4 regions of the Salinicola sp. JS01 genome follow, and region 4 is predicted to be linked to each of the others. Evidence: predicted binding sites of a transcription regulator. Region 4 holds the regulator's gene; each other region holds the start of a gene.

Region 1 (7,829 bases), 320 kb from region 4:
ACCTGCTCTACCCCTTCTATGAGAGCCAGTGCGGTCAGTTGGTGGCCTCGGCGCGTGAGACGCTCACCGTGGAGACGGCCGATGCCCCTACCGCCAAGGCGCTGGAGATCGCCCAGGGCGCACCGGTGGTGAACATCGAACGCCTGGCGCTGGGTTACGACGGCACCCCGCTGGAATTTCGCCGCACGCTGGGCAATGCCGAGACTTTCCGCTACCAGGTCGACATCACCTGAGACGCGTTTTCGCTGGCGCGTGTCGCCGCAAACGCCGAGGCGCTGTACGCAAACGACCGCCGTGTGCCGACGTTTCGTACGGTGCCTCGCACCAGAAGCATACCGGTGTAAGGGAACGTAACGCGTAGAGCAGGGTCGATGGAAAGGGGCCGCGATCCCGGGCCCGATCTTCGCCGCTCAGGATGTCACCGTGTTTCGATCCTTCTTTCCTCGACCCGCGCTGCTCTCGCTCAGCGCACTCGTTTGGTCCCTGCTGTGCCTGGGGCTGTGGGACACCACCGCCAACGCCTGGGGTGCCGTCATCGGCCTGCCCCCGCTCGCCCCCGGCGCCGAGCTGCCGATCGACGTCTCGCGCTTCTGGGCGCCGTCTTTTCTCTGGTTCTACCTCTACTACGCCCTGTGCACGGCGCTCTTCGCCGCCGCCTGGTTCCGCTTGAGCTCGCACCGCTGGCAGCGCTGGTCGATTCTCGGCAGCGCGCTGATCGTCTTTCTGACCTACTTCTCGGTCCAGACCAGCGTCGCGGTCAATGCCTGGTACGGGCCGTTCTGGGACATGGTGCAGCGGGCGCTGGGCGGTGACGGCGCGGTGAGCACGGCGGATCTCTACCGTGAAATGCTCGCCTTCGCCGGTATCGCCTTCGTCGCGGTCACGGTGGGGGTGTTCAACCTGTTCTTCGTCAGCCACTACATCTTCCGCTGGCGCTGGGCGATGAACGACTACTACATGCACCACTGGCCGCGCCTGCGCCATGTCGAGGGGGCCGCCCAGCGCGTGCAGGAGGACACCATGCGTTTCTCCACCACGCTGGAGGGGCTGGGGGTGAGTCTGCTCAAGTCGGTGCTGACGCTGATCGCCTTCCTGCCGCTGCTGGTGACGATGTCCCAGCACATCACCGAACTGCCGCTGGTCGGGCACGTCTCCAACGCGCTGGTGTGGTCGGCGGTCGCCTGGTCGCTGTTCGGCACCCTGTTCCTGGCGCTGGCGGGGGTCAAGCTGCCGGGTCTGGAGTTTCGCAACCAGCGCGTGGAGGCGGCCTACCGCAAGGAGCTGGTCTACGGCGAGGACGCCGCCGAGCGCGCCCGCCCGGCCACGGTAGCGGAGCTTTTCCAGGCGGTGCGGCGCAACTACTTCCGGCTCTACTGGCACTACGCCTACTTCAATATCGCGCGCATCTTCTACCTGCAGGCCGACGTGGTCTTCGCCTTCATCGTGCTGGCGCCCTCGATCGTCGCCGGCAAGCTGACCCTGGGCCTGCTACAGCAGATCCTCAACGTCTTCGGCCAGGTGCGCGACTCCTTCCAGTATCTGGTCAACGCCTGGTCGACCATCATCGAGCTGCTCTCGATCGTCAAACGCCTGCGCACCTTCGAGCGGGTGATCGAACGCACGCCGGAGGCTATCGAGTCCCCAACCTAAGTAATGACGCCAGGGCGTGCGCAGCGCCCTGCCGTCATCGCTTGGTCAAAGCGCTGTCATTCAAGTGACATCCGAATGCCACGCTCCTGACATCGTGTCGTCCTAGGGTACGCACCACACCCTGTAACGCCCTGTCAGGAGATGTCATCGTGCGCCTCACCTCTCTACTGCCATTCGTCGCTGTCACCGCGCTCTCTCTCTCCACCTCGGCCCAGGCGGCCACCACCATCACCTGGTGGCACGCCATGGAGGGCGTACTCGGCGAAAAGGTCAACGCCTCCCAGAGCGACTATGTGGTCAAGCCCGTCTACAAGGGCAGCTACAGCGATAACCTGACCGCAACCATCGCCGCCTTCCGCGCCGGTCAGGCACCGGCGATCACCCAAGTGTTCGAGGTCGGCACGGCGACGATGATGAACGCCAAGGGCGCGATCTACCCGGTCTACCAGCTGATGCAGGACACCGGCACGGCGTTCGATCCCGACGCCTTCCTGCCGGCGGTGAAGAGCTACTACACCTCGCGCGACGGCCACATGCTGTCGATGCCGTTCAACTCCTCCACCCCGGTGCTCTATTACAACAAGGACGCCTTCGCCAAGGCCGGCATCGAGACGCCGCCCAAGACCTGGGCCGAGGTCGGCAAGGACGCTCACAAGCTGGTCGAGAGCGGCGCCGCCGAATGCGGCCTGACCACCGCCTGGCCGAGCTGGACCCAGCTGGAGAACTTCAGCGCAATCAACGATGTGCCCTTCGCCACCCAGGCCAACGGTTTCAATGGCACCGATGCCCGCCTGGTGTTCGACAAGCAGCCGGCCACGGTGGGGCATATCCAGGATCTGGCCGAGTGGCAGAAGAGCCACGCCTTCGAGTATGGCGGCCGTGCCGACAACGGCACCAAGCGCTTCCAGTCGGGCCGCTGCGCCATGCTGACTACCTCCTCCGCCTCGCGTGCGGGTATTCAGGAAGCCGCCAAGGGCAAGTTCACCTTCGGCATCGCCCCGCTGCCCTATGACGCCGAAGCGGTGAGCCAGCCCCGCAACTCGATCATCGGCGGCGCCTCGCTGTGGGTCATGCAGGGCCAGTCGGACAAGGTCTACAAAGGCGTGGCCGAGTTCCTCAACTTCCTCTCCTCGCCGGCGGTACAGGCCGACTGGGCCAGCTTCACCGGCTATGTGCCGATCACCACTGCCGCCTATCAGCAGTTGAAAGATGAGGGCTTCTACATCAAGACGCCGGGCGCCAGCGTGGCGATCGACCAGCTGACCCGGGGCACGCCGGATGACAACGGCCGCGGCCTGCGTCTGGGCAACATGCCGCAGATCCGTAACATCATCGCCGAACAGCTGGAGAAAGCGTTCAACGGCAGCGAGCCCGCCGCCCAGGCGCTGACCGAGGCTGCCAAGCGCGGCAATGCGGAGCTCGAGCAATTCGAGCGCAGCGTCTCGAACTAGGGGCTGCGTACGAAAACGATCTGCGCGCGCTGATCTTGTGTCCAAACCCTAAGCGCCTAAGGAAGCACTGAATAAATCGACGAGCGAGATGAAGCGCAAGGCGCATGGAACACAGAACACGAGACATAACATGGGGTTAGGCGAGTGTTCGAGTACCACGCAACGCAGCGATTCGCTCGCGCAGGCATTTATGCAGTGGTTCCCTAAGATGCCCTTCTCTGCTGTCGAGTCCCCGAAAGCGGGCGGCGCAAGCCGCCCGCTGTGCCGATCAAGATGACCACTTTCGAACGTCACTCCGTCACTCCCTGGCTGCTGCTGGCGCCCCAGCTCGCGGTGGTTGCCATCTTCTTCTTCTGGCCCGCCGCCGAGTCGGTGCGTCAGGCGTTCTACGTACAGGATGCCTTCGGCCTCGGTGAGCGCTTCGTCGGGCTCGCCAACTTTCAGCATGTGCTCTCCTCTCCGGGCTACTGGCACGCCTTCGGCGTCACCGCGCTGTTCAGCCTGCTGGTGGCGGCGGGCGCCATGGGCCTGGCACTGCTGCTGGCGGTCCTCGCCGACCGCGTGCTCCACGGCGCCAAGCTCTACCGCGTGCTGCTCACCTGGCCCTATGCGGTGGCGCCGGCGGTGGCGGGGCTTTTGTGGCTGTTCATGTTCGACCCGGTGCTCGGCGTGCTGACCCACGCCCTGGCCGTCTTCGGCGTGCACTGGGATGCCCAGCTCGACCCCGGCCAGGCGCTGGCGCTGGTGGTGATCGCCTCGATCTGGCAGCAGATGAGCTACAACTTCGTGTTCTTTCTCGCCGGGCTGCAGATGATCCCCGCCTCGCTGCTCGAGGCCGCCGCCATCGACGGCGCCGGACCGTTCCGGCGCTTCTTCGGCATCACCCTGCCGCTGCTGTCGCCGACCGCCTTCTTCCTGCTGGTGATGAACAGCGTCTACGTGCTGTTCGAGACCTTCGCCACCATCGACAACACCACCCTGGGTGGCCCCGGCGGCGCCACCCGCACCCTGGTCTACAAGCTCTACGAGGATGGCTTCGTGGGCCGCGACCTGGGCGGTTCCAGCGCCCAGTCGGTGCTGCTGATGGTGCTGGTCGGAGTGCTCACCTTCATCCAGTTCCGCTATCTCGAACGCAAGGTCGCCTACTGATGCGCTATCGTCGCCCCGGCCTCGACGGCCTCACCCATCTGCTGCTGATCACCGGCGTGGTGATCTTCGGGCTACCGCTGTGGCTCGCGCTCACCGCCTCCACCCACAGTGCCGCCGACCTGCAGAACGGCATCGCCCCGCTGTGGTTCGGCGACCAGGGGCTGGCCAACTACTGGCAGCTACTGTCGCAGCCGATGCCCGGGCTCGGCGTCAGCGCCCTGCGCCTGCTCGGCAACTCGCTGGTGATGGCGCTGGGTATCGCCCTGGGCAAGATCGCGATCTCGCTGCTGGCCGCCTACGCCATCGTGTTCTTCCGCTTTCCCTGCCGCACGCTCTGCTTCTGGCTGATCTTCGTCACCCTGATGCTGCCGGTGGAGGTGCGCATCGTGCCGACCTACGGCGTGGTGGCGCGCTTCGGGCTGATCGATACCTACGCCGGGATGATCCTGCCGCTGATCGCCTCGGCCACCGCCACCTTTCTGCTGCGCCAGTGCTTTCTGAGCCTGCCCTCGGAGCTGTTCGAGGCGGCGCGGCTGGATGGCGCCGGGCCGCTGCGCTTTCTCAAGGATTTCGTGCTGCCGCTGTCGCGGACCAATCTCGCGGCGCTGTTCGTGATCATGTTCATCTACGGCTGGAACCAGTACCTGTGGCCGCTACTGGCGGCCAACTCGCCGGATCACGCCACCGCCGTGATCAGTCTGAAGAATCTGGTGCAGTCCACCGACACCCTGCCGCCCTGGCAACTGGCCACCGCGATGACGCTGCTCACGGTGCTGCCGCCGGTGGTGGTGATCGTCGCCATGCAGCGCTTCTTCGTGCGTGGGCTGACCGATGCCGAAAAGTGACCCTCAACGCCAAAAGACTCATCCCATGGCCACGCTGACCTGCCGCCAGCTCGGCAAGACCTACAAGGGCGGCCAACGCGCCGTCGACGGTATCGATCTGACCCTGGAACCCGGCGAGCTGATGGTCGTCGTGGGCCCCTCGGGCTGCGGAAAGTCGACCTTCCTGCGCATGGTGGCGGGGCTCGAGACGATCAGCGATGGCGAGCTGGAGATCGGCGGGCGGCTCGCCAACCGCCTGGAGCCGGCCCAGCGCGGGGTGGCGATGGTATTCCAGAACTACGCTCTCTACCCGCACATGAGCGTGTTCGACAACATGGCCTATGCGCTCAAGCTGCAGAAGCGCCCGCGCGAGGAGATCACCCGCCGGGTGCGCGAGGCCGCGGCCCTGCTGGGGATCGAGGCGCTGCTCGAACGCCGCCCGCGCCAGCTCTCCGGCGGCCAGCGCCAGCGAGTGGCGATGGGCCGGGCGATCGTGCGCGAGCCGCGCGTGTTCCTGTTCGACGAGCCGCTCTCCAATCTCGACGCCGCGCTGCGCGTGCAGATGCGCCTGGAGATTCGGCGCCTGCAGCAGCGCCTGGGCGCGAGCATGCTCTATGTCACCCACGACCAGGTCGAGGCGATGACCCTGGCCGACCGTCTGGTCGTCATGCGCGACGGCCGCATCGAGCAGATCGGCACCCCGATGAGCCTGTTCGAGACGCCCGCCAGCTGCTTCGTGGCGCGCTTCATCGGCTCGCCGGCGATGAACCTGCTGCCGGTAAGCCACAGTGAAGGCTGCGCACGGCTGCCCGGCGGCCTGATCCTCGAAACAGATGCCCTTGGAACAGAGCCCGCGGAAGCCCCCTCAGCGAACGCGGAGGCCAAGGCGCCCGCACGTGCCGCTACCCTGGGCGTACGCCCGGAGCATCTGCGCCTCGACCCGCAGGGCGAGTTCGCGGTCACCCTGGAGATGATCGAGCGCCTGGGGGTGGATGCGCTGGCCTACTGCCGCCTGCCGGGGCTCGACGCCCCGCTCACCGCGCGGCTGCCGCTGGCCACGCTGGAGGCCGCGGCGCTGCGTGAGGGCAGCGAGATCCGCCTCGGCGTCGACGGCCCGCTGCACCTGTTCGACGCCGAAGAACGGCGTCTGGCAGGGCGGGCGCGTCTTGTCGCCGAGACATTGACGGCGACATCGAGCATCGCGTGAGACCGCATCGCTCCACCGAGATCAGGACGCCGCCTGCGCACCCCGGGTCTCGACGTGGATACAGGCCACGCTGACCGCATCGTCCACCGGCTCCAGCGGCGGGTCGGTGCGGGTGCAGGCCTCGGTGGCGCGATGGCAGCGCGGGGCGAACGGACAGCCCGGCGGCGGCGACAGCGGTGACGGCGGCTCGCCCTTGAGCCGTACCCGCTCGCGCCGCCGGTTGGGGTCGGCCACCGGCGTGGCCGAGAACAGCGCCTGGGTGTAGGGGTGGCGCGGCTGGCTGAACACCGTCTCCGCCGGCCCCGTCTCCACCGGCTGGCCGAAGTACATCACGATGACGTCGTCGGCGATGCGCCGCACCACCGAGAGATCGTGGGAGATGAACACGTAGGCCAGCCCGAACTCCTCCTGCAGATCCGCCAGCAGATTGAGTACCTGGGCCTGGATCGACAGATCCAGCGCCGAGACCGGCTCGTCGAGCACCAGGATTTTGGGGTTGAGCATCAGCGCGCGGGCGATCGCGATACGCTGACGCTGGCCGCCGGAGAACATGTGCGGGTAGCGGTCGGCGTGCTCGGGGCGCAGGCCCACCTTGTCGATCATCTCCAGCGCGGCGGCGCGGCGCTGGCTGGCGCTCATCTCGCGACGGTTGAGCTTGAGCGGCTCCTCCAGCATGGTCGCCACGGTCTTGCGCGGGTTGAGCGAGCCATAAGGGTTCTGGAAGATGATCTGCACCTCGCGGCGCAGCGCCGCCGGCGGGCGCTGGCCCGGCTTGAGCGCCACCGCCTGGCCGTTGATGGTCAGCTCGCCGCTGGTGGGCGGCTCGATCATCGTCAACACCCGCGCCAGCGTCGACTTGCCGCAGCCCGACTCGCCGACCACCGCCAGCGTCTGCCCCGCGAACAGCTCGAACGAGGCCTCGTTGAGCGCCTTGACCGTGGCCGGCCTGGAGAAGGGCCCGCCCTTGATCTCGTAGTAGCGCGTCAGGTGACGCGCGCGCAGTACCGCTTCACGGCTCATGGACGCACCTCCGGTCGCGACGGGGAAGACGTCTCGGGCGAGACGCCGGGGGAAGGTTCGGCTGATGGCTCGGCATCCGGCCGCCCGAGCGGGTAGTGGCACAGCGTGCGCGCCGGGTCGTCGGGTGCGGCCACCGGCTCCACCTCGCGGCAGTGCTCGGTGGCGTAACGACAGCGCGGATTGAACAGACAGCCCGTAGGGCGGTCGTGCTGGCCCGGCACCACCCCGGGGATGGTCGGCAGCCGCGACTGCCCCGCGGCGCGCTCGGGCAGCGCCGAGAGCAGCGCCTCGGTATACGGGTGGCGCGGGTGGGCGAACAGCGACTTCACCTCCTGCTGCTCCACCTGGCGCCCGGCATACTGCACGATCACCTGCTTGGCGGTCTCGGCGACCACGCCCATGTCGTGGGTGATCAGGATCAGCGCCATGCCCTTCTCCTCCTGCAGCTTGAGCAGCAGTTCGAGGATCTGGGCCTGGATGGTGACATCCAGCGCCGTGGTCGGCTCGTCGGCGATCAGCAGCCGCGGG
Region 2 (7,829 bases), 1.3 Mb from region 4:
GCAGCAGCGCCACCAGCACATACCAGCCGCCATCCACCAGGGTCGCCGTGGCCACGATCAGCCAGCGCCCGGTGGCGCTCATGTCGGCACTCACGAATTGGCTCAGCAGCGCGACGAAGAACACGATTAGCTTGGGATTGCCCAGCGCCACCAGCAGGCCATCGCGCATGGCAAGCCGGCGGCCACTGGCGACCCGCGCCACGCGCAGCCCCTCGCTGCCGCCGGCACGCAGCGCCTGCACGCCAAGCCAGGCCAGATAGAGCGCGCCGCCCAGCGTCACCAACCGAAACAGCCAGGGTTGATGCGCGATCACCGTGGCCAGGCCGAGCACGGTCAGCCCCGCATAGAGCCCCACCCCCAGCGCATGGGTGAGCGCCGCCACCACGCCGGGCGCGCGGCCGCCGCTGACGGTATGACGCATCACCATGGCCAGGCTCGGGCCCGGCGACATCGCCCCCAGGGCGCAGATCAGCAAAAGCGACAACCAGAGTTCCGGGGACACGCTGATACTCCTTGTACGACTCGACGTGACGGGCAGGTGGCGCGACGACCATGACGGCTGGCCAAGCCTGGAAGAGTGCCGACCTTACCCTCCAAGGCGCCATAGGGCTAGCGCGACGGCATCACAGGCGCTTTCTCGTCACGCATCCCAGTACGTCGCCTATTGCCAGGAGCTATTTCCAAGAGCTACTGCCAAGAGCTACTGCCAAGAGCCATTCACCCAGCGTTATCCAACACCAAACGCTATCGCCAGGACACTTTTCCCCGTCTACGCTGTCACAGGTCCAGACACCAGGGAGGTGGACCATGAGTTTATTCAAGCGTGATGACTCGCAGACGCGAGCCGAGCGTATCCGCGACGACATCCATGATATTGGCGAGCAGAGCCGGGCGCTGGGACGCGACCTGCGCGACGAGACCGCGGACGCCATCGAAGAAGCCCGCCTGCGCAGCGAAGAGCAGTACGCCCGCGCGGCCGCCGAAGCCCGCAGGCGCCAGCGCCGCCTGGGCCGCTCGACCCGCCGCTCTCTCGACGAGTGCGACCGCTACGTGCGCGACAACCCGTGGCGCGCCATCGGCGCCGCGGCAGCCGCAGGGGCAGTCATCGGCCTGCTGCTCGGACGCCGCTGACCGCCGCTCGAGGTCGGCAACCGATTTCGACAACCGGTCAAGCGCAACCATAGCTTCAATGATTAACCACGATTAAACTTTCCAATCGAAGCTGTGGAATATTGAGAACGATAGTCGTTTAATCGTGGCACACCCGCTTTCAGGAGACCCGAGATGAGCGCTGACAAGTGGCAGACGATCGACGTGAAACACATCGACAGATCCGCCCGATCCCTACATGCCTGTTCGCTGGACCCGTCGATTCGCTGTCTCGCCGAACTGCGGGCGTCTCAGATCAACGGCTGCCTGACCTGCACCCACTTCCGGCAGGAGCAGGCCGAGGCGCTGGGCATCGCCCCCAGCAAGCTCTCGGCGCTCGACGCCTGGTCCGAATCCGACGAGTTCGACGAGCGTGAAAAGGCCGCGCTGGCCTGGTGTGAATCCTTCACCCGCTTCCGCCCGGCAGATCCGGCCATGCGCAAACTGGCACTCACCGCCTTCTCGGCGCGTGAACTGGCCGACCTGACCATGGCGATCGAGATGACCAGCGCGCTGAGCCGCGCCTCGCGCCGCGCGGCGAACTGATCGCGTCGTTCGGTCTCTTCAGGGCTCATCCCCGAAACCCCGCCATGAGCGGGGTTGTCGGCGTTGCCCGCTAGCCCCGCGACGCAAAAAATGGCAAGCAAGAGAGTACAGCTGCCAGAGAGCGTGACGCCGTCACGCGCCAGCCCTCACTCCACCCGCTCGATCTCATCATGCAGATGGCCCACGATGCTCCCCTCCGCTTCCAGCGCGGCGGCATCGAGCAGATGCACCCAGCCGCGCAGCCGGCGTAAAACCCCCTCCTGACGAAAAGCGGTCAAGGTCCGACTGACGTGCACCGGAGAGAGCCCCAGCGCATCCGCGAGCTGCTGCTGTGACAGCGGCACGCGAAAGGAGTCGCCGGTCGAATCGTCGTTACGCTTGGTGCGCGAATAGAGTTCGAACAGTAGATAGGCCACCCGCTGACGTGCGCTGCGCCGCGACAGGTGCACCAGCCGCTCGCTCAACAGCGCCTGCTGGTAGGAAGAGACGGCAAAGCACAATGAGGTCAGACGCGTGGAGTCACGGAAGATCTCGATCAGCCGCCGGTGCGGCGTCAGGCGAATTTCGCCATCCTCCAGCATCGCCACACTCGACAACCGCTGCTTGAACGGGAACTCGCGCAGTCCGATCACATCGCCCGGCATGAACACCTCGAGGATATGTCGGGTGCCATCCTCCAGATCGCGAAAGGAGTAAGCCCAGCCCCGGCTCAGCGTGCCGAACTCCCGGGCGGCATCGCCCTCGCGCCAGAACACCTGCCCCTTGGTCAGCGCCAGCGCCGGACCCTCCAGTCCATCGAGCCGGCGGCACTCGCTCGCGGACAAGCTACCATAATGTTTGAAATGCTGAGATAGACAGCCTTCCTGCTGACCCATGCTTCCGTGCCTTTTGAAATTTTTCAGGCATGACAGCATGTTAGGAGAGCGAGTTATATAACACCGGTTAGATCGGCAAGCGAAATGGCCCCCGGGGATCAGGCCCACAAGCGCTCTGCCGATAAACAACCAAGCCCCTCTTCATCGACAACAGGACGTTACCCCATGAAAGAGCGCGCAGATTTCGATTACCAAGCATTGTGGCAAACCGCACTGCATGGTGCCCTCTCCAAGCATGGCCTCGCCCGCTCGGAAACGAACACGCAGGAACCGGCTTATCAGGAAGCCCTGCGCGAAGCCTTCGGATTCTTTCTGCTCACCTCTTACGCGGCGTCGATCCGCGAATCCCGCGCCACGCCCTGGTGCCCACTGGAGGGGCTGGATGCCGCCAGGCTGGTGGCCATGGAGAAACTCCATCTCCACCCACACAATGCCCGCTCGATGATCGAACAGGACCTGCTCTGGGCACTGCATCCCGAGCTGTGCGAGTTCACCCTGCCGGAAGCCGCTCGGGACACCTGCCGCCAAACCCTGGACGCCGCCGGCCTTGCCGATTGCCTGGCCGCCACGTCCAACGCCTGAGATACGACGGACACCCGCGCTCGACCGGCCGAGCGCGGCGATGAAGAAATCCCGGGCACTGCCGATAGAACGATGAGATTGCTAACGAAAGTTAGCGATTTTTTCATGGCTGTGACAAGGAATACGTCGTGCGCTTGACGAAACACGAACTGGCGAGCCTCCCCGAACGCAAACGCAGCCGGCGTCAACCGGGGAGCCTGGCAAGCCTGGCCGCCCAAGCGGGCATGCCACTGGGCACCCTGAAAAGCCGAGTCAAAACCCTGGTCGACCGGGGCTACGATCGCGACAAAGCGATCAAGCTAGCGCTGGAGACACCGATCGGGCCGCAAGGGAGACCCCGCAACCCCTGAGCGACCCGCTACCGAGCGGGGGAGACAAAGCGGGGGGACAAAGGGAGGAGACAAATAGTGTCGCGGATGGCGCTGAACAGTCGAGGTTCGTTTGCAGGCGCTGGCGCCACCGCGGGTTCGAACAAGAAAGCTGAGCGCTTTTCCGCCCTGAAGCTAATTATAATTAATAATCAACGGCTAGTTACAATTTTCCCGTGCTGCAGCGTGAAAAACCGGCGTAGACTGCCGTTGTGAATCGCACCCCGATCAGCGCACGTGAGCCGGTCTGCGTTCGATTCATGACAGACACAGACGACCATGAACGGAAGTGCGCAGACAAGCGCACTCGAAGCGGTTCATAACGCCATACCGCCCGCGGCCGCCCTCCCCCATCAGGGAGATCAGCGCGCCGCGGGCTTTTCATTACTCCATTTCAGCGCCTCTACCTATCACCCTGCTTTGCGTCTTGCCCCACGATTATTGGGGGGTGGCTCACACGACACCGGGTCGATACGCCTACCCTATCGCGGAGGAAGAAAAAAACATTCAACATTAGAATGCGCTAAATAGTGCAAAACGCGCCATCTTGGCGCATGATTCAGCCATCACGATCCCATGGCGAGCAGCAAGAACGGCCCGCCCCCACCGCGTTCATGGTCGCTTCTCTGAGCGATCTTTCCGCCCGACGCCAACGCCTCGGGCTTTTTTGCGTCGGCAAAACGTTCGAATGGCCAGGCACGCACCCGACCATCATCGCGTGCCCCGGCGCCTCTTGCCCTCAGGTACCGGTATGCAGCGACATAGGGGCCTTGTGCGCCTCCTGCTCGCCTTCCAGACCGATCATCTCGTCGTACGGCGACTGCTGGACCAGATACAGAGGCACGCCATCGAAACCCCCGGCATGGCGCAGCCGCTTGCGCGCATCCTGCAGCGAGGCGGGCCGCAGCACCCCACCCGATTCGTTCTGAATCACCTCGCTGCCCGCCGAAGTCACCGCTCGATAGAGGAAGAGATCGCCCTCGAGCTTTTCGACATGAAGCTCCTCGATACCGCCCTGCCGGGCGAGTGTTACCAGTTCCTGAAATGTCATCGTCGCCTCCCAGGCGTTGCAGCCAGAGCGCGGCCAATGTCCGCGCCGCTTAATGGCACAAGTCTTGTACAGATATTTTATTCTGTACAGCTTAGTGCTTCTGAAGCGGCTATCGGTTCGCCAGAGACGCCAGCGCCCCGACTGCGAGGCAATCGGGGCGCTGGTGGTCTAGGTCTCGCTAGTCGAGGGCTCGGTCGTCAAGGACTTAGAGGGTGATCAGCGCGCGGCATGGCGCGACGTCATCGCCAGTAGCACGATGGCCAGCACACAGGCGCCGATCAGCAGCGCAAAGCCGCCATCCCAGCCGTAGGCATCCACGGTGTAGCCCACCAGCGCACTGGCGGCGACCGAGCCACCCAGATAGCCGAACAGGCCGGTGAATCCCGCGGCGGTGCCGGCGGCCTTCTTGGGCACCAGCTCGAGCGCATGCAGACCGATCAGCATCACCGGGCCATAGATCAGAAAACCGATGGCGATCAGGCTGAACATGTCGAGCATGGCGTGTCCCGGCGGTGTCAGCCAGTAGAGCGCGGTGAACAGCGTCACCAACACCATGAAGGTGATCCCGGTCGCCGCGCGGTTGCCCTTGAACAACCGATCGGAAAGCCAGCCGCACAGCAGCGTGCCGGGGATGCCCGCCCACTCGTAGAGGAAGTAGGCCCAGGAGGATTTATCGACGGTGAAGCCCTTCACCTCCTGCAGATAGGTGGGCGCCCAGTCGAGCACGCCGTAGCGCAGCAGGTAGACGAAGACGTTGGCCAGCGCGATGTACCACAGCAGCCGGTTCTTGAGCACGTGCTCGACGAATATCTCGCGGGTGGAGAACTCCTTCTCGTGGGAGTCGTCGTAGCCCTCCGGGTAGTCGTTCTTGTACGCCTCGATCGGCGGCAGCCCGCAGGTCTGGGGCGTGTCGCGCATGGTCAGGAAGGCGAACACCGCCACGCCCACCGCCACCGCGGCGGGCACGTAGAATGCCGAATGCCAGTCGTTGTACCAGGCCATGCCTAGAATGAAGAGCGGCCCGATCAGCCCACCGCCGACGTTATGGGCGATGTTCCAGGTCGAGACGATGCGCCCGCGCTCCTTCTGCGACCACCAGTGCACCATGGTACGGCCACAGGGCGGCCAGCCCATGCCCTGCACCCAACCGTTGAGGAACAGCAGCACGAACATGATCGCCACGCTGGAAGTGGCCCAGTCGGTAAAGCCGAACAGGAACATGATCAGCGCCGAGAGCAGCAGCCCGGTCGGCAGGAAGATGCGCGGGTTGGAGCGGTCGGAGACCGCGCCCATCAGAAACTTCGAGATACCGTAGGCCACCGAGACACCGGCCAGCGCCACGCCCAGGTCACCACGCGAGTAGCCCTGCTCCACCAGATGCGGAATCGCCAGGGTGAAGTTCTTGCGCACCAGATAGTAGCCCGCGTAGCCGAAGAAGATCCCGGCGAAGATCTGCCAGCGCAGCCGCCGATAGACCGGATCGATACGCGCCTCGGGCAGCCGCGCCGCCGCGCCACCCGCCTTGAAGATGCCTAGCATGATTACCTCGTGAACACGGAATGAGTGCCGATACCCCACCGGCCGACTCGCCGACAGGCAGGCGAGCACGATGTTCACTTTCGAAAGCGAACGGACGCGCAAACTGTCATATTTCTGTCATATAAGCTGCTAGGCTTTAGTCTAATGGCGCCCGTGAGACCAGCCGTAAGCACGAAAAATCTGGCTTGCAGGGTTATGTGGGGTACGAGTGGGAGGCGTGGCGTTGGTGTCGCCGACGGGCAGGTGCGGGGCGTGGTTTGAGAACACGCTTGCGATCAATGTACAGAAATGAACATCCGGCAGCGGAGGTAAGACGCCCAGAGTCGTCCTCACGCCAATAAGGTCAGCGATGATCAAATCCGGCGTAGGCATGCGGTTTCCAATGACGGATTTTGAACGCGAGGGATTCCGGCTTGTTCTGGCTGGTTTCCCTCGAACTCAAGCGCTTAGCGATGCAGATGGGCCGGCTAATGCTCGTTCTGGACAGTAGCGATGGACATAATGTGGACTATGAGCTCGAAACACCTTCTCGTGCTTCACATTGTTGCTAAACATAATTTGCGTGACGGACTCACGCCTTAAAACCCATAGCCCACTTTGGCCATCTTAAGACTAAAAATCCATTTAACCAACAATCACCCATCAACCACTCCGTATAACCCAGACATCATAAGAAAATTAAAAATCAAAACACACCGATCAAGGGCTCTTCAGGGCTGCCTTGCAAATCAAGCACTAACCCCTTCTATTTAAAATTTCCGACCTCTTTTCTTCTATTGTAACGTTTTCTTGGGCCAGCCTTTCCTTTTGATATTTCAAGAAACCGATTATCTCACTAAAAGATAGCCTTTTTGTGCTCACCTTGTAGCTCCAATCTTCCAACAAGCATAGATATATTTCGGGACTTAAACCACCTTCCCTCAAAGCCAGCCTTAAAGCTTCAACATCTTCCACACTTGCTTTAAAACCAACGAACACGCATTTTATCTCACTGGCATCAAAAGGTAGCTTGTGACCCAAGCTATATACACGATGCTCTCTCTCATACGCCCAGTCGATGCTTTTGTATTTAATTACATTTTCCTGGAGTCTTCTCACATGCAATTCGCTAAACGGTAAAGCTTCAAGCATACTAATCTTATTGGGTGATTCGACATATTTAACCTTGATTGAATTTCTAGTATCTGCACGCTTATAGCCAACGCAAAAACCTCTCATACCATCAGCATAATGAGACCACATCATTGGAATGTCGTGCCGTTCTGAGAAGCAGGTTATATTTATCCCCCTAGAGAGGAATCCAATCCCTGTTATAGCATGGTTCTCGAACTTGGCAAAAACATCCTTATAGTTCTCTAATCCACACCTATTAACCTCTTTCCTAAAACTTCTAAGCTTGCTGTAATCTTGTTCATTCACGCGCCGCAGATTTATTAACCTATCTATGAGCCCTAAAGCATCTCTTCTGTAATTTTTCAGCTCTCTAAAGCTGTTTACTTCGGGCACTTCAAGTAACAGCTTGTTTTCAAAGGGGTCATTCATGCCCCAGATACTTCTAAGATAAAAACTGCCCTCCGCCAAATTTTTCAGCGAAAAACAAACAACCTTGCCATCCTTTGTTTTCTTGCTAAAATCACAATACTTGTATAACATTTAAAATCCAAATCAAACAGTCGCCTAGATACTAGCCATCTCTAGAGTCTATCAGCCAAAAACCAT
Region 3 (7,829 bases), 420 kb from region 4:
CGGCGCGCGACCCCCAGACCGCCAAGAAGGCCGCGCTGGGTCTGGTCCTGGCTTCCATCGTCTGCACGTCGCTGATCACGCTGCTGGTATGCGCCACGCGGGTGATGTATCCCGATATCACCCCTTCGACCGCGATGATGACGCTGGCCCAGCAGGGTGTCCCCAGTGTGATCGGCGGCCTGCTGCTGGCCTCGATCGTGGCGCTGCTGCTGACCACCGGCAACTCGTATCTGCTCTCGGCCTCGGCCAGCCTGACCCAGGATATCGTCGGCGGGCTGTTCAAGATCCAGGTGCCGGCGGGCAAGGCGCTGCTGCTCAACCGCCTGGCGGTGGTGCTGCTCGGCCTGCTGGCCTGGGTGCTGGGCGCCTTCTTCCCCAGCGTGCTGGCGATGCAGATGTACTCCTACGGCATGTACGGCGCGGCGATCACGCCGGTGTTCCTGGCCGCGCTGCTGTGGCCGCGGGCGACCCCGGCCGGGGCGCTTGCGGCAATGCTCGTGGGTGGCGGGATGACGCTGGTATGGGAGATCGCGCTGGGCAAGCCGATGGGCTGGAACAGCGTGCTGGTGGCGATGCCGCTGGCGGCGTTGACGCTGATCGCGGTGAGTCTCGCCGGGCGACGCCCGGCGGCGGTCTCTAGCGCCGCCTGAGGGACCGGGACGCGTATCCAGACGCCCGTTCTCGGCTAGCGAGAGCGGGCGTGCTGCGTTCCGTGGACGGCAAGAGACGTTGGACGATCGAGGCGACGTGGCGGTGAACTCGATTCGGCGGGATCGGCGCCATGGGACATAATGGGATGGCAACAGGAATCCCCTGTCATTCGCCGCTAGCCCACGTGGAGTCCGCTTTCCTTGCAACAGAAAATCATCGATACGATGGCGGCATTGAGCGTCGCCTGCCGCGCGCGTCTCAGTGAACTCGCCCAGCGCGATGGTCTGACGCATCCCCCTTTTCAACTACGCGTGCTTTCGGTGGTCGGTCGCTATCCCGAGCAGCATCAGCAGTCGCTCATGCAAAAGCAGGGCTGGGACAAAGGGCAAGTGGCGAGAGCGTTCAAGGCGCTCGAGCGTGAAGGTCTGATTCGACGCTGCGGTGACTCGACGCCGCGCCGAATCACCCAGGTTGCCCTGACGGCGGAAGGGCAGGTCATCTTCGAGCGATTGGAGCGCATTCGCGAAGAGCTGACGGCAACGACCCTGGCGGAATTCTCGACGGCCGAAAGGCGAACCTTCGAGCAGTTGATGAAGCGGGCCATGAATAACATCGTCGAGGCGCCTCCCATCGAGTGAGATCGCTGGCGTGTTTGGTTCGAGGTCAGCCCGAGGCGCTGGAGTCAGGGCAAGATCGGCCTGTCGTTTAAAGTTGACAAAGTCAACTTTTGGCGATAGTTTCCTGCGCGACACCCGTGTCGCTCGTCGCCTATTCCCACTCGCCGTGATCCAGGGTTTTGCCATGTCCTCGCGTTTGATCGTCGGAATGATCGGCATGCTGCTCGCCTGCATTGCCGCCGATATCAATCAGGAGGCGGCCTCGCTGGCGCTGGCCGATATTCGCGGCGCCTACGGCTTCAGCGTCGATCAGGGCAGCTGGTTCACCACGCTCTACGCGACCGGTGTGGCGATGGGCATGCTGGTCGCACCGTGGCTCGCGGTGACCTATTCCATGCGTCGCTTCGCGGCGCTGGCGGCGGTGTCATTGGCGCTGCTGGGGCTCTGCTGCACGGTGACCGAGTCCCGCTCTCTATTGCTGGCGCTACGCTGGGTCCAGGGACTCAGCAACGGATTTCTGATTCCGCTGCTGATGGCGGTGGCCCTGCGCTTCCTGACACCTTCCACCAAGCTTTTCGGCCTCGCCGCCTACGGGTTGACCGCGACATTCGCGCCTAACATCGCCAGCCCGGTGGTGATCTGGGCCAACCATGGGCTGGGCATCGATTTCGTTTTCTGGGCGGCGGTGCCGCTGTGCCTGGTGGCAGCGTCGATGATGCTCTACGGGCTCCCGCAGGATCCTCGACCGACGGGGCGCTGGCGGCAGTTCGACTGGCTGGGACTGCTCCTGGGTTGGGGGTTATGCGCCAGCGTGGTGATCCTGTTTACCCAGGGGGAGCGACTCGACTGGTTCCACGCTTCACTGGTGCGCTGGTTGGCGCTGGCGGCGGTGACGCTGCTGCCGCTGTTCGTCCTGCGCTGCTGGGTCGCGCCGGTGCCATTCGTGCGGCCACAGCTGGTCAAACGGATCAACTTCGGCTTCGGTATCTTCATGCTGGTCGGTGTCATTGCGCTCGGCGCCTCGGCGGCCTCCCTGCCGGGTGAGTTCCTCGCCGAGGTGCAGGGCTATCGCCCGCTGCAGAGCCTGCCAGTCGCGCTGGCGCTGGCGCTGCCCCCACTACTGATGCTGCCGCTGAGCGCGCTCGTGCTGAACGTCGAGCGCGTCGACTGTCGCTGGGTCATGGCATCGGGCCTGGTGCTGATGGCCTGGGCGAGTTGGATGAACGGTGACGTCGGCGTCGCATGGGCACGCGAGCAGTTCTATCTCTCTCAGGTGATTTTCGCCTGCGGCCAGTCGATGGTCGTGGTGGGGCTATTGATGACGGCGACGGCGGTGGTCGATCCCATGGAGGGTCCGTTCGGATCGGCCACGATCAACACCGCCCGCGCGCTGGCGAGTCCGATCGCCGGCGGTATTCTGGGCCATTGGCTGGTGGTGGCCGCTGACCACCACGCGCACGCGCTGCTCGATCGGATCGGAGCCATGCGCTTCTCGTTGGCACAGGCGGCGGCGCTCTCGGGGCACGACGCCGAGGCCTTACAGTGGGCACCGAGCCAGCACTCGAGCGAAGCGCTGAGTCACCTCCACGAGCAGGTTTCACGTCATGCCGAGGTTCTGGCGTATGCCGATATCTGGCGTGCCTTGGCGGTGATGGCGCTGATCATGGTGCCGTTCTGCCTGCTACCGAAGCGCACTTACGCCCCTCGCTTTCACCGACCCAAACCCCTGTAGGCAACCCTAGCGATCGCCATGAAGCCGACTTCCCCAGAGCACTCCCAGACACACTCGCGTAAACCCTTGATCATCGCCTTGACGACCGTCGTGGCCGCGGTCGTTGTCGCTGCGAGCCTGGCTTACGGCGACTTTGGGGGTGACGCCGATGTCTGGACCAATGACGCCAAGTTCGATGCCGACTATACGGTGATCTCGCCGCGTGTATCGGGAGACCTGGTCAAGGTACACATCGAGGACCACGATCGCGTCGGGCGAGGCGACCCGCTGCTCGACATTGACCCCCGTGACTATCAGGTGGCGGTCGAGCGTGCCGAGGGCATGGTAGCGGCTGCCGAGGCCAATCTGGCGGAGATCGAAGCGCAGCTCGCCCAGCAGCCGGCGCAGATTCGTCACGCCGAGGCAACCGTACGCCAGGACGATGCCAACGCCGACTACGCGCGGGCCGACGCCGAGCGCTACGATCGCCTGCGCCACAACGGCAATGTGTCGGAGCAGAATGCGCAGCAGGCCAGTGTCAATGCACGCGCGCGGGAGGCGCAGCGACAGGCGGACCAGGCGACGCTGGAGAGTGTGCGCCAGCAGACCGAGGTGCTCCAAGCACAGCGGAAAGGCGCCGAGGCGGCGTTGGCGCAGGCCAAGGCGCAACGTCGGCAAGCGAAATTGGACCTGTCGCACACGCGAATCGAGGCTCCCATCGACGGGATCGTCGCTGCGCAGTCCGCTCGGGTAGGGGCCTGGGCCGAGGCGGGCGCAGCGCAGTTGGCTATCGTGCCGGTCCACGCCATCTACGTCACCGCCTACTATCGCGAAGTCGACATCACTCATGTGAAGCCAGGACAGCCAGTGAGCCTCTCCGTAGACGCCTATCCGGACCTCGATCTGCATGGTCACGTGAAGAGTCTGGCCCCGGCAACCGGCACGACCTTTTCACCCGTGTCGAGCAACGACGTGTCGGGCAACTTCACCAAGATCGTCCAACGACTGCCTGTTCGCATCACGCTCGATCCCGATCAACCCGGGCTCGATCGGCTCGCGGTCGGCCTGTCTGTCGAGACGACGATCCACACCAGTACCTAGGTTCAGACCAGCGCCTAGATTCACATCAGCGCCTAGATTCAGACCAGCACCGGCCGGATCTCGGCGTTCGACTCACACCGCTAGCGCGGCAGCCAGCCGCGGGCGATCAGCGGCGCCAGCAGCCGCCGGTGAATGCCTCGGGCCAGCCGGTGCAGCGCGGGCATGTAGTAGGCCTCGCAGCGCGCGGCGAGCAGGGCCACCGAGCCGGAGATGAGCAGCGCCCCCAGCATGTCCAGGGGGAAGTGCACCCCCAGATAGACCCGCGACCAGGCGATGCCCAGGCCGATGGCGGCGAAGATCACCCCCAGCGGGCGCAGCTCCCGCGACAGCAGCAGGGTCACCGCGGCGGCGGTGATCACCGTCATGTGGTCGCTGGGGAAGGAGCTGTCGGCGGCGTGGCTCAGGTAAGTGTGCCCCACCGGCAGCATGAACGGGCGCGGATGGCTCCACGTAAGCCCGATCACGCTGTTGACGCCGAGCGCAGCGACGCAGGCCACCAGGCCGCGCAGCGCCAGGCGCTGGCGGGCCGGGTCGCGCTGCAGCCAGCCGACGATCATCAACAGCGGCACCAGGTAGATGGCGTAGATGGCCAGCGCGTAGGCGAGATCCAGGGTCAGCCGCGAGGCGTGGGCGGGGGCGTTGAGCCAGTCGAACAGGCGAAGGTTGAGCGCTTCCATGATGGCGGTACGGGGGCGTCCTCGAGCGGCGTGCGGGAAAAACCAGATCGCCATGCTAGCGCCGCGACGGCGGGCGGTGCGCAGGGATTGGTAACGAAACGGTCATCTTTTTGTCAGCCGCCGCCTGGCGCTGTCGGCGTCTGGCAACGGGGTGACCGTCTGTGTTCTACGCCGGCTCGCTTAACAAGAGCTTAGGGCGGCCACGCCGTCGCTGACGGTGTGGCCGGGTGGTGCTGGCAGCGCCAGGCGTGGCGAGCGCTTCACGCCGGCAACGGGTTGGCCTCGAAGAAGTCGGCCACGCTCTGGTGCAGTGCCTCGGCCAGCGCCTGCTGGTGCGACTTGACCAGCAGGCGCTTGCAGTCGGCGCGGTTGGACATGAACCCGGTCTCCACCAGCATCGAGGGGATATCCGGCGACTTGAGCACCGCGAATGCCGCCTTATTGACCCGGTGCTGATGCAGGTGGGTCACCTCGCCGAGATGGCCGAGCGTGGTCTTGGCCAGTTTCTGGCTGGCGACGTCGGTCCCGCGCATCGACAGGTCGATCAGCACTGACTGCACGTCGGGGTCGTCCGAATAGATGTTGCTGTCGCGGGTCGAGTCGTAGCGGTCGGCGGCGTTCTGGCTCTCCGCCAGCCAGCGTGCCATCGCCGAACTGGCGCCGTGCTCGGAGAGGATATAGACCGAGGCCCCCGACGCCGACGGGGTGGGCGCGGCATCGGCATGGATCGAGATGAACAGGTCGGCGTGGTGGTCGCGGGCCATCAGCACGCGCTGATGCAGCGGAATGAAGATGTCGCTGTCTCGGGTCAGCGACGGCTCGAAGCGTGGGTCCGCGTGGAGCCGCGTCTTGAGTGCGTCGGCCACGCCCAGGGCGACATACTTCTCGTAGTGGTCGTCGGCGCTGACGCAGCCGGGGTCCTTGCCGCCGTGGCCGGCATCGATCTCGATGATCGCCTTGCGCGGCTGGCGGTGGGACTCGGCCTCGGCGGTGACCGCCGCCATCAGCGGATCGGGATCGTTGATGCTGACGATCAGCTGGGCACGGTGGGCATCCAGCTGGCGCACCTGGGTCCTGGGCTGCTTGAGCCGTTTCAGGTCGAGTACGATACGAATGCCGTCGCCGTGACGCCCGGTGCGCACGTCCTTGACGATGCCGGCGTGCTGGCGCGGGGCCTTCGACGGTGCAATGCGCGACACCTGTGGCAGATCGATGACCACCCGCGGCGGGTTATCCAGGGTGAACACCTTGTGTTCGTGGCTGCCCTCGAGCTCGATGACGAAGCTGGCACTGTCGTCGTCTTCCTGCAGGGTGAAGGGGGTGAGCGGGTTGGCGGCCAGCGCCCGGGTGCTGGGCAGGAGACAGGTGGCCAGAAGCGTGGTGATGAAGCGTCTTCTATCCATGACGGTGACTCGTGAAAATGGGTGACGATGGATAACGAAACGGACGTTATAACATAATGTTTATGGCCAGAGATCGGCATGACTATGACCGACGCCGGGCGTAAACGATCCCTCGGCGGAAGATATCTCGCGGGCTGTGACGCGCCGTGATTGCCTAACGGTCAGCCGGTGTCACTTTTGATAGCAGCGCATGGCAGTCCGGAAAGTGCCAGTCCACCGCTTCGGGGCAGGGGTTATCGGGGACGTTGACGAGCACCGTGGTCGTGCCCGCAGCGCGGCCGCAGGCCATGTCCATGGGGCTGTCGCCGACCATCACCAGCTCATCCGGCGCCCGCGCCCAGCGGCTGGCGAAGTGCTGCAGCCCGCCGGGGTGAGGCTTGGGCGGTGCTTCGTCGCGGCCGAGCACGTCAGCGTGGGCGAAGCAGTCCGCCAGGCCGATCGCCTCCAGCGTGATGTGCGCCAGCTCCTTGGCGTTGCGTGTCAGTATGCCCAGCCGGCAGCCGCGCTGGGCCAGGGTCAGAATCAGCTCGACCGCGCCACTCGCCGCGGTGGCCGCGAGTGCCAGCGCACGCTCGTGCTCCAGCAGCCAGGCGTGCTTGGCATCGCGCTCGGCCGCGGGCAGCGTCTCCAGGTGGTGGAGCAGATCCGCCTCCGCTGGGATTTCCAGCTCGCGCCGGATCGCCGGGAAGTCGTGCACGCCGACGGTGAGCGTGCCGTCCATGTCGAAGACCCAGTGGTGGCGGTGTTGCAGGGGGTGGGACGTCATGGGGCGCTCCTCGCGGGATATGCCTGGCATCCTGCCATGATCGATGAGGCTATGCGACGTGATGATGTATCTAGCCGACGTTGGATACCCATGATCGATGCCGTTTCTTGGGAGGTGGGGCGGGCTTCCTGCTGCTAGTGGCGCCAAGGGGGCGCGACTGCGCTATGGCCGGCGTCTCACTAGGACAATGCCTCTCTCTGTCCGATGGCTGCGGTGAGTGCCTCCTGCATGGCGCTCAGCTTCAGGCATGTCTCGTGATATTCATGGGATGGCTCCGAGTCGTCCACCAGACCGCAACCTGCAAACAGGTATGCCTGTCCGCGAACGAGCAAGGCCGAGCGCAGCGCCACCAGGAAATCGCCGTTGCCCTCTCCATCGAGCCAACCGAGAGGTGCTGCGTACCATCCGCGATCCATACCCTCGAGCTGGCGTATGCAGCCCAGCGCCGCGATGCGCGGGTAGCCTCCCACCGCTGGGGTCGGATGTAGCGCCTCTAGCAGGTCCAGGATCCCGTAGCCCTCGAGGAGGCGGGCGCGGATGGGGGTATCGAGATGCTGAATGCGTGCCAAACGTTTCAGGTTGGGTACAGCGGGGATCTCAAGCGCTTCGCTGAGTGGCGCCAGTGCTGCGCGAATCGCCTCCACCACCAGTCGATGCTCGTGTCTGTCCTTGGCACTGTCGAGCAGGGACTGGCCGAGCCGAGTATCTTCCTGGGCGTCGCCGCTACGGCTGATGGTTCCGGCCAGGGCATGTGTGATCACCTCGCCAGCGTCGACCTTGACCAGGCGCTCCGGCGAGGCGCCTATGAAACAGGCGTCACCGCGGCGGCAGGCGAATAGCTGGGCATCGTCGTGGCGCAGACGCAGCTGCTCGATGATCTGCCAGGGGGCGACGTCGCCAAGT
Region 4 (7,829 bases):
GGTGGTCGCGGCGCTGCCGACGGCGGACAGTGACCGCTTCGTGTGGTTCGCCGGCGAGGCCGAGGTCAGCCAGCGCCTGCGCAAGCGCTTGAAGCAGGAGTTCGCCCTGGCCAAGGGGCAGCATCTGATCACGGGTTATTGGAAGCGCGAGGCGGGTTGAGCGGTGGGCTGTCGGCTCACCACGCCTAGCGCGTGCGCTCGAGCACCAGCAGCGGATCGATACGCGTATCGAACCAGTTCATGCCCCAATGCAGGTGCGGCCCGGTGGCCCGACCGGTGGCACCCACCGCGCCGATCACCTCGCCCTGGTCGACGTGCTGGCCCACCGCGACGTCGATCCGCGACAGATGCAGGAAGTTGGAGCTGATGCCGTAGCCGTGGTCGAGCAGCACGGTGCCGCCGGTGAGGTAGAGGTCGTCGGCGAAGGTGATCACGCCGCTGGCCGGCGCCTTTACCGGGGTGCCGGTGGCGGCGGCGATATCCATGCCCGAGTGGGCCGAGCCGGGGGTGCCGTTGTAGACCCGCTGATTGCCGAAGCGCCCGCTGATGCGCCCCTTCACCGGCCAGATGAAGGCCTCGGCGAAGCCGACCCGATCGTCGTCACGCTGGCGCTGGGCGCTCACCGCGGCCTGCTCGCGGGCGATGCGGGCGGCGATCTTGGGCGGCGGCGAGACCGTCTTCGGCGGCACGCCATCGATACGTTCGATCGGCCAGTCGCGCGGGGTGATCGCCACCGACGCCTGCTGCTGTCGGCCATCCGGGGTGACGATCTCGATCGACTGCGCGCCCTGGGCGTCGCGGCCGACGCCGAACACCACAGTACCGTAGCCGGTGACCCGCAGCGTGTGCCCCGCCACCCGTACCTGGCTGCCCGGCGGCACCCGCCCGATCACCACCGAGCCCTGTTCGACGCTGGCGGGGAAGGTGATCGCGACCGGTGCCGCCACGCCAGCGGCGGCCCACAGCCATAGCGTCGCGGCCAGGAGCAGGGCGCTTGCAGCGCGATACGGGTGGCGTCCAGTGGGGCGAGATCGCAGGCGGGTGATCGGCAGCATGGGTACGGCGCTCCGGCAGAGAGAAAGGCGCCCATCTTAACCTGTCGTTGCTGCAGGTCTGGAGCGCCTGTTGTAGCCGGTAAACGAAGTGGGCCGGTGGCAGGACGTCGCGAGGACGCTGTAAACCCCTCCCTGGGCGCTAACTTTGCCATCCCTGGCAAAGGACCCTCGCTTTGCTCTGCCACCGGCGCCCATTGTCGGAGGGTTAGGAAATTAGCGCTTGAGTCGTGATGGCGTCGGCTGGAGGGGGCAAAGAGAGCGGGGCCGGCATGCCGGCCCCGCGGGTGTGGGAGTGCGCTGTGTGGCGCTTAGAACGACTCCCAGTCGTCCTCGGTGGTGGCCATGGCCGGCCGGCGGGTCGCGCTCAGACGGGTGGCTGGCGCTACCACCTGGGGCGCTGCCACCTGGGGCGCTGGCGTCGACACCTGGGGTGCGGACGTGGCCGTCGCCATCGGGCGCGACTCGGCCCCGGCGATGCGGAAGCCGGCCAGGGCCTGCTCCAGGCGCTGGACCTGTTCGTTGAGACTGGCCGCGGCGCTGCTCGCCTGCTGCACCAGCGAGGCATTCTGCTGGGTGACCTGATCCATCTGCACCACGGCTTCGTTGACCTGGTCGATGCCGTTGGACTGCTCGGCGGAGGCGACCGAGATCTCCTCGATCAGATCGGTCATGCGCGAGACCGACTCGACCACCCGACCGATGGTCTCGCCGGCCTCGGCGACGATCCTCGACCCCGCTTCGATCTTGCGGTTGGAGGCATCGATCAGCTCGCGGATCTGACGCGAGGCGTCGGCGCTGCGGCTGGCCAGCGTGCGTACCTCGTTGGCGACCACGGCGAAGCCGCGCCCCTGCTCGCCGGCGCGGGCCGCTTCCACCGAGGCGTTGAGGGCGAGGATATTGGTCTGGAAGGCGATCGAGTCGATCACCTCGACGATGTCGGTCACCTGGCGCGAGCTGTCGGTGATGCCTTGCATGGTGGAGACGACCTGATCCATCATCGCCCCGCCTTCGCTGGCGGTGCTGCGCGCCTGGCCGGCGAGGCCATTGGCCTGGCGCGCGTTCTCGGCGTTCTGACGTACGGTCTGGGTCAACTGCTCCATGCTCGAGGCGGTCTCGCCGATCGAGGCGGCCTGCTGGTCGGTACGTGCCGCCAGGTCCTGGTTGCCGCTGTGAATCTGCCCCACGCCCACGGTGATGGTGGTGGAGGCCTGACGCACGCCGCCCAGGGCCTCGGCCAGATGCACGCGCATACCCTCGATGGCGTGCAGCAGGCTATGGCGGTCATTGGGCTTGAGCGTCAGCGCCCGGGTCAGGTCGCCCTCGGCGATGCCCTGCACCGCGTTACGCGCGTGGCGTGGGTCGCCGCCCAGATCACCCAGCACGCTGCGGATGATCCACGCCATCACCAGGGTGATCGCGATGCCGATCGTGCCGGCGATCAGACTCATCTTGAGCACCCCCATCCAGAACGCGTGCTGGATGTCGCTGACATAGACGTTGGCGGCGAGATACCAGTCCCAGGCGGGGACATGGCGCACGTAGTTGATGCGCGAGACGTCCTCGCCGTCGGCGTTGGTCGAGGTGTATTCCAGGGTGCCGTCGTCGGGCGAGTCGGCCAGCGCTTTCAGCTCGCGATAGAAGTAGACGCCGTTGTCGTCACGGAAGTTGCTCATGTCGGTGCCGATCGCCCGCTTGGGGTGATAGACGAGGTGAATCTTGCCGTTGAAGGCGTAGACATAGCTGCCGTCGAGATCGAGCGCCGACAGATTGCGCCGGGCGAAGTCCTGCGCCGCTTCGACGCTGAACTCACCCTGGGCGGCGCGATCAGCGTAGCGCTGTACCAGCGTCTGGGCGCTGGCGACGAAGCTCTTGAGACTCTGGACCCGCTCGGCCATCAGGGTGTCGCGCTTTTCCAGGGCCATCCAGCCCACCAGCACCAGCATGCCGAACCACATCAATCCCACCGTGATCCAGAGTTTTTGCCGCATCGTCATCGCGAAAGCCGTCCTTATCCGAGGTATCTGCCGATTCATGTAGAGGAATGTATTACTAGTCCGCTCACTTTATCGGCAGCACCTACTTAAGATTTAGATAACAATCCGCTGCGCATCGCGCCGTTGCCATGGAAGCGTGCGCGACGAACCCGGTGCGATAAAAAGGGGCGATGGGAAAGGGTCGATGGAAAAAGGGTCGATGGAAAAAGGCCCGCTCAATCGTGAGCTGATGGAGAGTGGATCTAATGCTGAGACCAGTAAGAGCCAGAGGCCAGCGAGAGCCAGGGGACAGCTAGCGTAGGGCAGCCGTGCGTGAAAAGGCGGAAAGAGCCGGGCCGCGCAGTGCCGCCCGCGGCGTTCATGGCTGCGCCGAGATCGCCGGCGTGTTGCCTTCGTCGTTTGTGATCAGACGCGTGGCGGGGAAGACGCAGCGGAAGCGGGCGCCCATGCCGGGTCGGCTGACGATCTCCAACTGAGCATCGTGGCGCAGCAGCACGTGCTTGACGATGGCCAGCCCCAGGCCGGTACCGCCGGTGGCGGCGCTGCGCCCCTTGTCGACGCGGTAGAAGCGCTCGGTCAGGCGCGGGATGTGCACCGGGTCGAAGCCCTCGCCGTCGTCCTCCACCTCGATCGCGGCGCCATCGTGCCAGGGCTTCCAGCGCAGGGTGATACGGCTGCCTTCGGGGGTGTAGCGCACGGCGTTGAAGACTAGGTTGGAGACCGCGCTGCGAATCTCCTTGGTGTTGCCGAGCAGGCGATGAGGCTCGTCGACCTGCAGCGCGATCTGCTGGTGCCCCGCGCTCAGCCCGCGGGCGTCGTCGACGATGCTCTCGAGCAGGGCGCGCACATCGATGGCGTCGCGGTCGTCATTGGGGCTGTCGATCTCCAGGCGTGACAGCAGCAGCAGATCCTCGACCAGGTTCTGCATCCGCGTGGTCTGCGCCTGCATCTGCGAGAAACCGCGCTGCCAGCGGGTCGGCAGCTGATCGGCGTGGTCGGAGTAGGTCTCCAGATAGCCCGCCAGCACGGTCAGCGGGGTGCGCAGCTCGTGGGAGACATTGGCGACGAAGTCGCGGCGCATCATCTCCAGCTGGTGCAGCCGGGTCACGTCGCGCACCATCAGCAGGCGCTCGTCGTCGCCGAACAGGGTGATATGGAACTGCAGGGTGTGCGCGGCGTCGATCGGCGAGGGGATCATGAGCGGCTCGCGGTAGTCGCGGGCCTCGAAGTAGTCGATGAAGCGCGGATCGCGCAGCAGGTTGGTGATCGGCTGGCCGCGGTCGTGGTCGGGCTGCAGGCCGAGCATGTCGGAGGCGGCGCTGTTCCACCACTCCAGGTCGCCGCGCGGATCGAGCATCACCACGCTGTCGCGCATCGCCTCGCAGGAGTCCTGGATGCGCCGCAGGATATCGCGCAGCCGTTGCTGCATCTGGCTCTGCGCTTTCTGGTAGGTGTAGAGGCGGTCGAACAGATCGCCCCAGACGCCGGTACCGGGCGGCGGCGCCTCGCGCGGATGGCGCAGCAGCCACACATAGAGCAGGCGCACGTGGCGTAGATGCAGGAAGACGTAGAGCCCTAGCCCCGCGGCCAGCCCCCAGCCGAGGCCGGCAAACAGCGCGCCGAACAGCTCGCCCAGCAGCGTACCCATCGCGCCGAGCCCGAACAGCATGTAGCCAAGGCGCCACAGCTCGTTGATCCAGTAGCGCACGCTGCGACTTACTCCCTGATCGAAAAGCGGTAACCGGTGCCGCGCACCGTCTGGATCAGATGCTGGTGCTTCTCGCCCAGCGACTTGCGTAGCCGGCGGATATGCACGTCGACGGTGCGCTCCTCGACGTAGACGTTGCCACCCCAGACCTGATCGAGCAACTGGCTACGCGTGTAGGCGCGCTCCTGATGGGTCATGAAGAACTGCAGCAGGCGGTACTCGGTGGGGCCGATCTCCAGCGCGCTGCCGTGGGAGGTGACGCGATGGCTGGCGGGATCGAGCTTGAGCCCCTCGACCTCGACCGCCTCCTCGATGCCCGGTGGCGTGGCCCGGCGCAGCACGGCCTTGAGCCGGGCTACCAGCTCGCGCGGCGAGAACGGCTTGGTGATGTAGTCGTCGGCGCCTGCTTCGAGCCCCTGGACCTTGTTGTCCTCCTCGCCCTTGGCGGTGAGCAGGATGATCGGCATCTCGGCGGTGGCCTCCTCGCGCTTGAGGCGGCGCGCCAGCTCGATCCCGCTGGTGCCCGGCATCATCCAGTCGAGCAGCATCAGGTCCGGCTTGTGGTCCAGCGCCATGGCGTGGGCGCTCTGGGCGTTGTCCGCCTCCAGCACGCGGTAGTCGGCCATCTCCAGCGCCACCGCGATCATTTCGCGGATGGAGGGCTCGTCGTCAACGATGAGTACGGTCTTGGAGCTCATGACAGGCCTCGAGTGAGCCGCCGGAGGAGGCGCGCGTGCAGCGGACAACCTTCCGGCCGTGACAGAACGGTGACGATTACAGCGTGAAAATATGACAAATACGTGACATCGATGTCATCCCTCACATCTCGCATCGAGACCATCGACCCTGGCGGCGACCGCTGGGGGCGCGAAGAGGCGATCGATGAGGGCAGCGGCTCATATCACCGGCCACAGGCTCAGCACCACCCCGGCGAACAGTAAAAGCCCCGACCAGAAGTTGTTGAGAAAGGCCTGGAAGCAGGGGCCGCGCTCGCGCCCACGGATCAGCCACTGCTGATAGACGAAGGTCGCCGCCATCGCCGCCAGCCCCAGCCAGAAGAACCCGCCCAGCGCCAGGCGTGCCCCGATCCCGGCCAGCAGGCCCAGCGTGGCCAGTTGCAGCAGACCGATGATCAGCTTGTCGGCGCGGCCGAACAGGCGCGCGGTGGACTTGACCCCGATATTGATGTCGTCGTCGCGGTCGACCATGGCGTACTGAGTGTCATAGGCCACGGTCCAGGTCAGGTTGGCCAGCAGCAACAGCCACGCCTCCAGCGGCACGCTGCGGCTCACCGCCATGAACGCCATCGGGATGCTCCACGAGAACGCCAGCCCCAGCACCACCTGGGGCAGGTGGGTGTAGCGCTTCATGAACGGATAGAGCGCGGCCAGCGCCACGCCGACGAAGGAGAGCAGCACCGTGGGCAGATTGGTGAAGCAGACCAGCACGAAGGCCGCCGCCACCAGCACCGCGAACAGGGTCTTGGCCTCGTGTTCGCGGATGCGTCCGGTGGCCAGCGGGCGCTCCTTGGTGCGCTTGACGTGGCCGTCGATCTTGCGGTCGGCGTAGTCGTTGACCACGCAGCCGGCGGCGCGCATCAGATAAACGCCGAGCACGAAGATGATCAGGTTGGCGCGGTCCGGCAGGCCGTCGGCGGCGAGCCACAGCGCCCACAGCGTGGGCCACATCAGCAGCCAGGTGCCGATCGGCTTGTCGAGCCGGGTCAGGCGCAGGAAGTCGGGGATTCGCGCCAGGCCGCGGGGGCGTGGCGTGGGGTCGGCGGCGGACATCGAATTCTCCAGAACGGCGAGCGGGACGCGACTGGCTGGACCTTACACCACAACCCCGCCGGCAGCGAGGCGCGGCGATAGGCGTGGCAGTTGGCGCAGCGATAGCGTACGGGGCGTAGCGATAGATATTGCTTTTGTCACGCTGACGCGCTCAGACTCGAGGTGGGCGCGGTCAGCGGATGTCGGCGTCGCTCCTGGGTGTCGATAGACGCTGGCAGCACTGGGATCGCGGAACAGGGTGGCTCGATCCTTGGGAGTAGAACAATGACAAACCACGGTAAACCCGCCGTCGGCATCCACTACCAGCAGCAGGATGCCAGCTATTTCGACAAGCGCGGCCTGCGTCGCCACGCCGGGCCCTGGTCGCTCTGGGCCCTGGGTGTGGGCGCGGTGATCTCGGGCCACTACTCGGGCTGGAACCTGGGGCTCGCCTCGGGCGGCTGGGGCGGCATGGCGATCGCCACCGCGATCATCGCGGTGATGTACCTGGGCCTGACCTTCTGTATCGCCGAGATGTCGCCGGCCCTGCCGCACACCGGTGCGGCCTACTCCTTCGCGCGCTCATCCATGGGGCCCTGGGGCGGTTTCGTCACCGGCCTGTGCGAGAACGTCGAGTACGTGCTCACGCCGGCGGTGATCGTGTTCTTCATCGGCTCTTATCTGGGCAGCATCTTCGAGACGCCGGCGGCGTTCCAGCCGCTGTGGTGGCTGCTGGGCTATCTGCTGTTCGTCGGCCTCAACATCGTCGGGGTCGAGCTGTCGTTCAGGGTGACGCTGGCGGTGACCCTGCTGGCGCTGGCGGTGCTGGTGGTGTTCTGGTTCAGCGCCGTCACCCATCTCGACTTCTCGACCTGGGCGCTGAACATCGCCCCCGGCGGCGGTGAGCTCGAAGGCGGCCACGGACCGCTGCTGCCGATGGGTATCGGTGGGGCGCTAGCGGCGATGCCGTTCGCGGTGTGGCTGTTCCTGGCCATCGAGCAGTTGCCGCTGGCCGCCGAGGAGTCGGTCGACCCGCGGCGTGACATGCCGCGCGGCATCCTGCTCGGCATCACCACCCTGATCGTCTCCGCGACCCTGATCCTGGTGCTCAACCCCGCGGTGGTAGGCGTTGGTAGCTACGCCCTGAGCCAGTCCGGTGAGCCGTTGCTGGATGGTTTCCAGGCGATCTTCGGCGCCGGCACCGCCAAATTCCTCGCGCTGCTGGCGCTGGTCGGGCTGATCGCCAGTTTCCATACCATCATTTTTGCCCAGGGTCGCCAGATCTACTCGCTCTCCCGCGCCG

Evidence for each region. Region 4 encodes PhoB, which activates phosphate uptake and scavenging genes when phosphate is short. Its sites were predicted from a motif close to TGTCATANNNNTGTCANA; they were not measured.
Region 1: a site for PhoB is predicted at 1,705-1,722, ahead of ugpB (sn-glycerol-3-phosphate ABC transporter substrate-binding protein UgpB). Genes of this name have one in related genera too.
Region 2: a site for PhoB is predicted at 6,215-6,232, ahead of glpT (glycerol-3-phosphate transporter). Genes of this name have one in related genera too.
Region 3: a site for PhoB is predicted at 4,858-4,875, ahead of QO259_RS16245 (phosphatase PAP2 family protein). Genes of this name have one in related genera too.

What each region holds. Positions count from the first base shown of each region.
Region 1 covers NZ_CP127244.1:3,682,735-3,690,563, forward strand. Annotated here, with positions in the region: gene QO259_RS16690 (GntR family transcriptional regulator) at 1-233, shown strand, start outside; gene sbmA (peptide antibiotic transporter SbmA) at 424-1,650, shown strand; gene ugpB (sn-glycerol-3-phosphate ABC transporter substrate-binding protein UgpB) at 1,800-3,101, shown strand; gene ugpA (sn-glycerol-3-phosphate ABC transporter permease UgpA) at 3,375-4,250, shown strand; gene ugpE (sn-glycerol-3-phosphate ABC transporter permease UgpE) at 4,250-5,095, shown strand; gene QO259_RS16715 (ABC transporter ATP-binding protein) at 5,121-6,281, shown strand; gene QO259_RS16720 (dipeptide ABC transporter ATP-binding protein) at 6,303-7,301, opposite strand; gene QO259_RS16725 (oligopeptide/dipeptide ABC transporter ATP-binding protein) at 7,298-7,829, opposite strand, start outside.
Region 2 covers NZ_CP127244.1:2,676,141-2,683,969, forward strand. Annotated here, with positions in the region: gene QO259_RS12240 (LysE family translocator) at 1-502, opposite strand, end outside; gene QO259_RS12245 (glycine zipper domain-containing protein) at 808-1,131, shown strand; gene QO259_RS12250 (carboxymuconolactone decarboxylase family protein) at 1,285-1,695, shown strand; gene QO259_RS12255 (Crp/Fnr family transcriptional regulator) at 1,842-2,519, opposite strand; gene QO259_RS12260 (hypothetical protein) at 2,736-3,152, shown strand; gene QO259_RS12265 (DUF6482 family protein) at 4,260-4,571, opposite strand; gene glpT (glycerol-3-phosphate transporter) at 4,788-6,110, opposite strand; gene QO259_RS12275 (DUF2971 domain-containing protein) at 6,846-7,763, opposite strand; gene QO259_RS12280 (hypothetical protein) at 7,795-7,829, opposite strand, start outside.
Region 3 covers NZ_CP127244.1:3,581,044-3,588,872, reverse strand. Annotated here, with positions in the region: gene QO259_RS16265 (sodium:solute symporter family protein) at 1-650, shown strand, start outside; gene QO259_RS16260 (MarR family winged helix-turn-helix transcriptional regulator) at 852-1,289, shown strand; gene QO259_RS16255 (MFS transporter) at 1,453-3,000, shown strand; gene QO259_RS16250 (HlyD family secretion protein) at 3,067-4,080, shown strand; gene QO259_RS16245 (phosphatase PAP2 family protein) at 4,161-4,811, opposite strand; gene QO259_RS16240 (N-acetylmuramoyl-L-alanine amidase) at 5,018-6,160, opposite strand; gene QO259_RS16235 (HAD family hydrolase) at 6,315-6,926, opposite strand; gene QO259_RS16230 (isochorismate synthase) at 7,106-7,829, opposite strand, start outside.
Region 4 covers NZ_CP127244.1:4,005,072-4,012,900, reverse strand. Annotated here, with positions in the region: gene QO259_RS18335 (siderophore-interacting protein) at 1-160, shown strand, start outside; gene QO259_RS18330 (M23 family metallopeptidase) at 186-1,055, opposite strand; gene QO259_RS18325 (methyl-accepting chemotaxis protein) at 1,364-3,049, opposite strand; gene phoR (phosphate regulon sensor histidine kinase PhoR) at 3,408-4,757, opposite strand; gene phoB (phosphate regulon transcriptional regulator PhoB) at 4,766-5,455, opposite strand; gene ubiA (4-hydroxybenzoate octaprenyltransferase) at 5,654-6,547, opposite strand; gene QO259_RS18305 (amino acid permease) at 6,812-7,829, shown strand, end outside.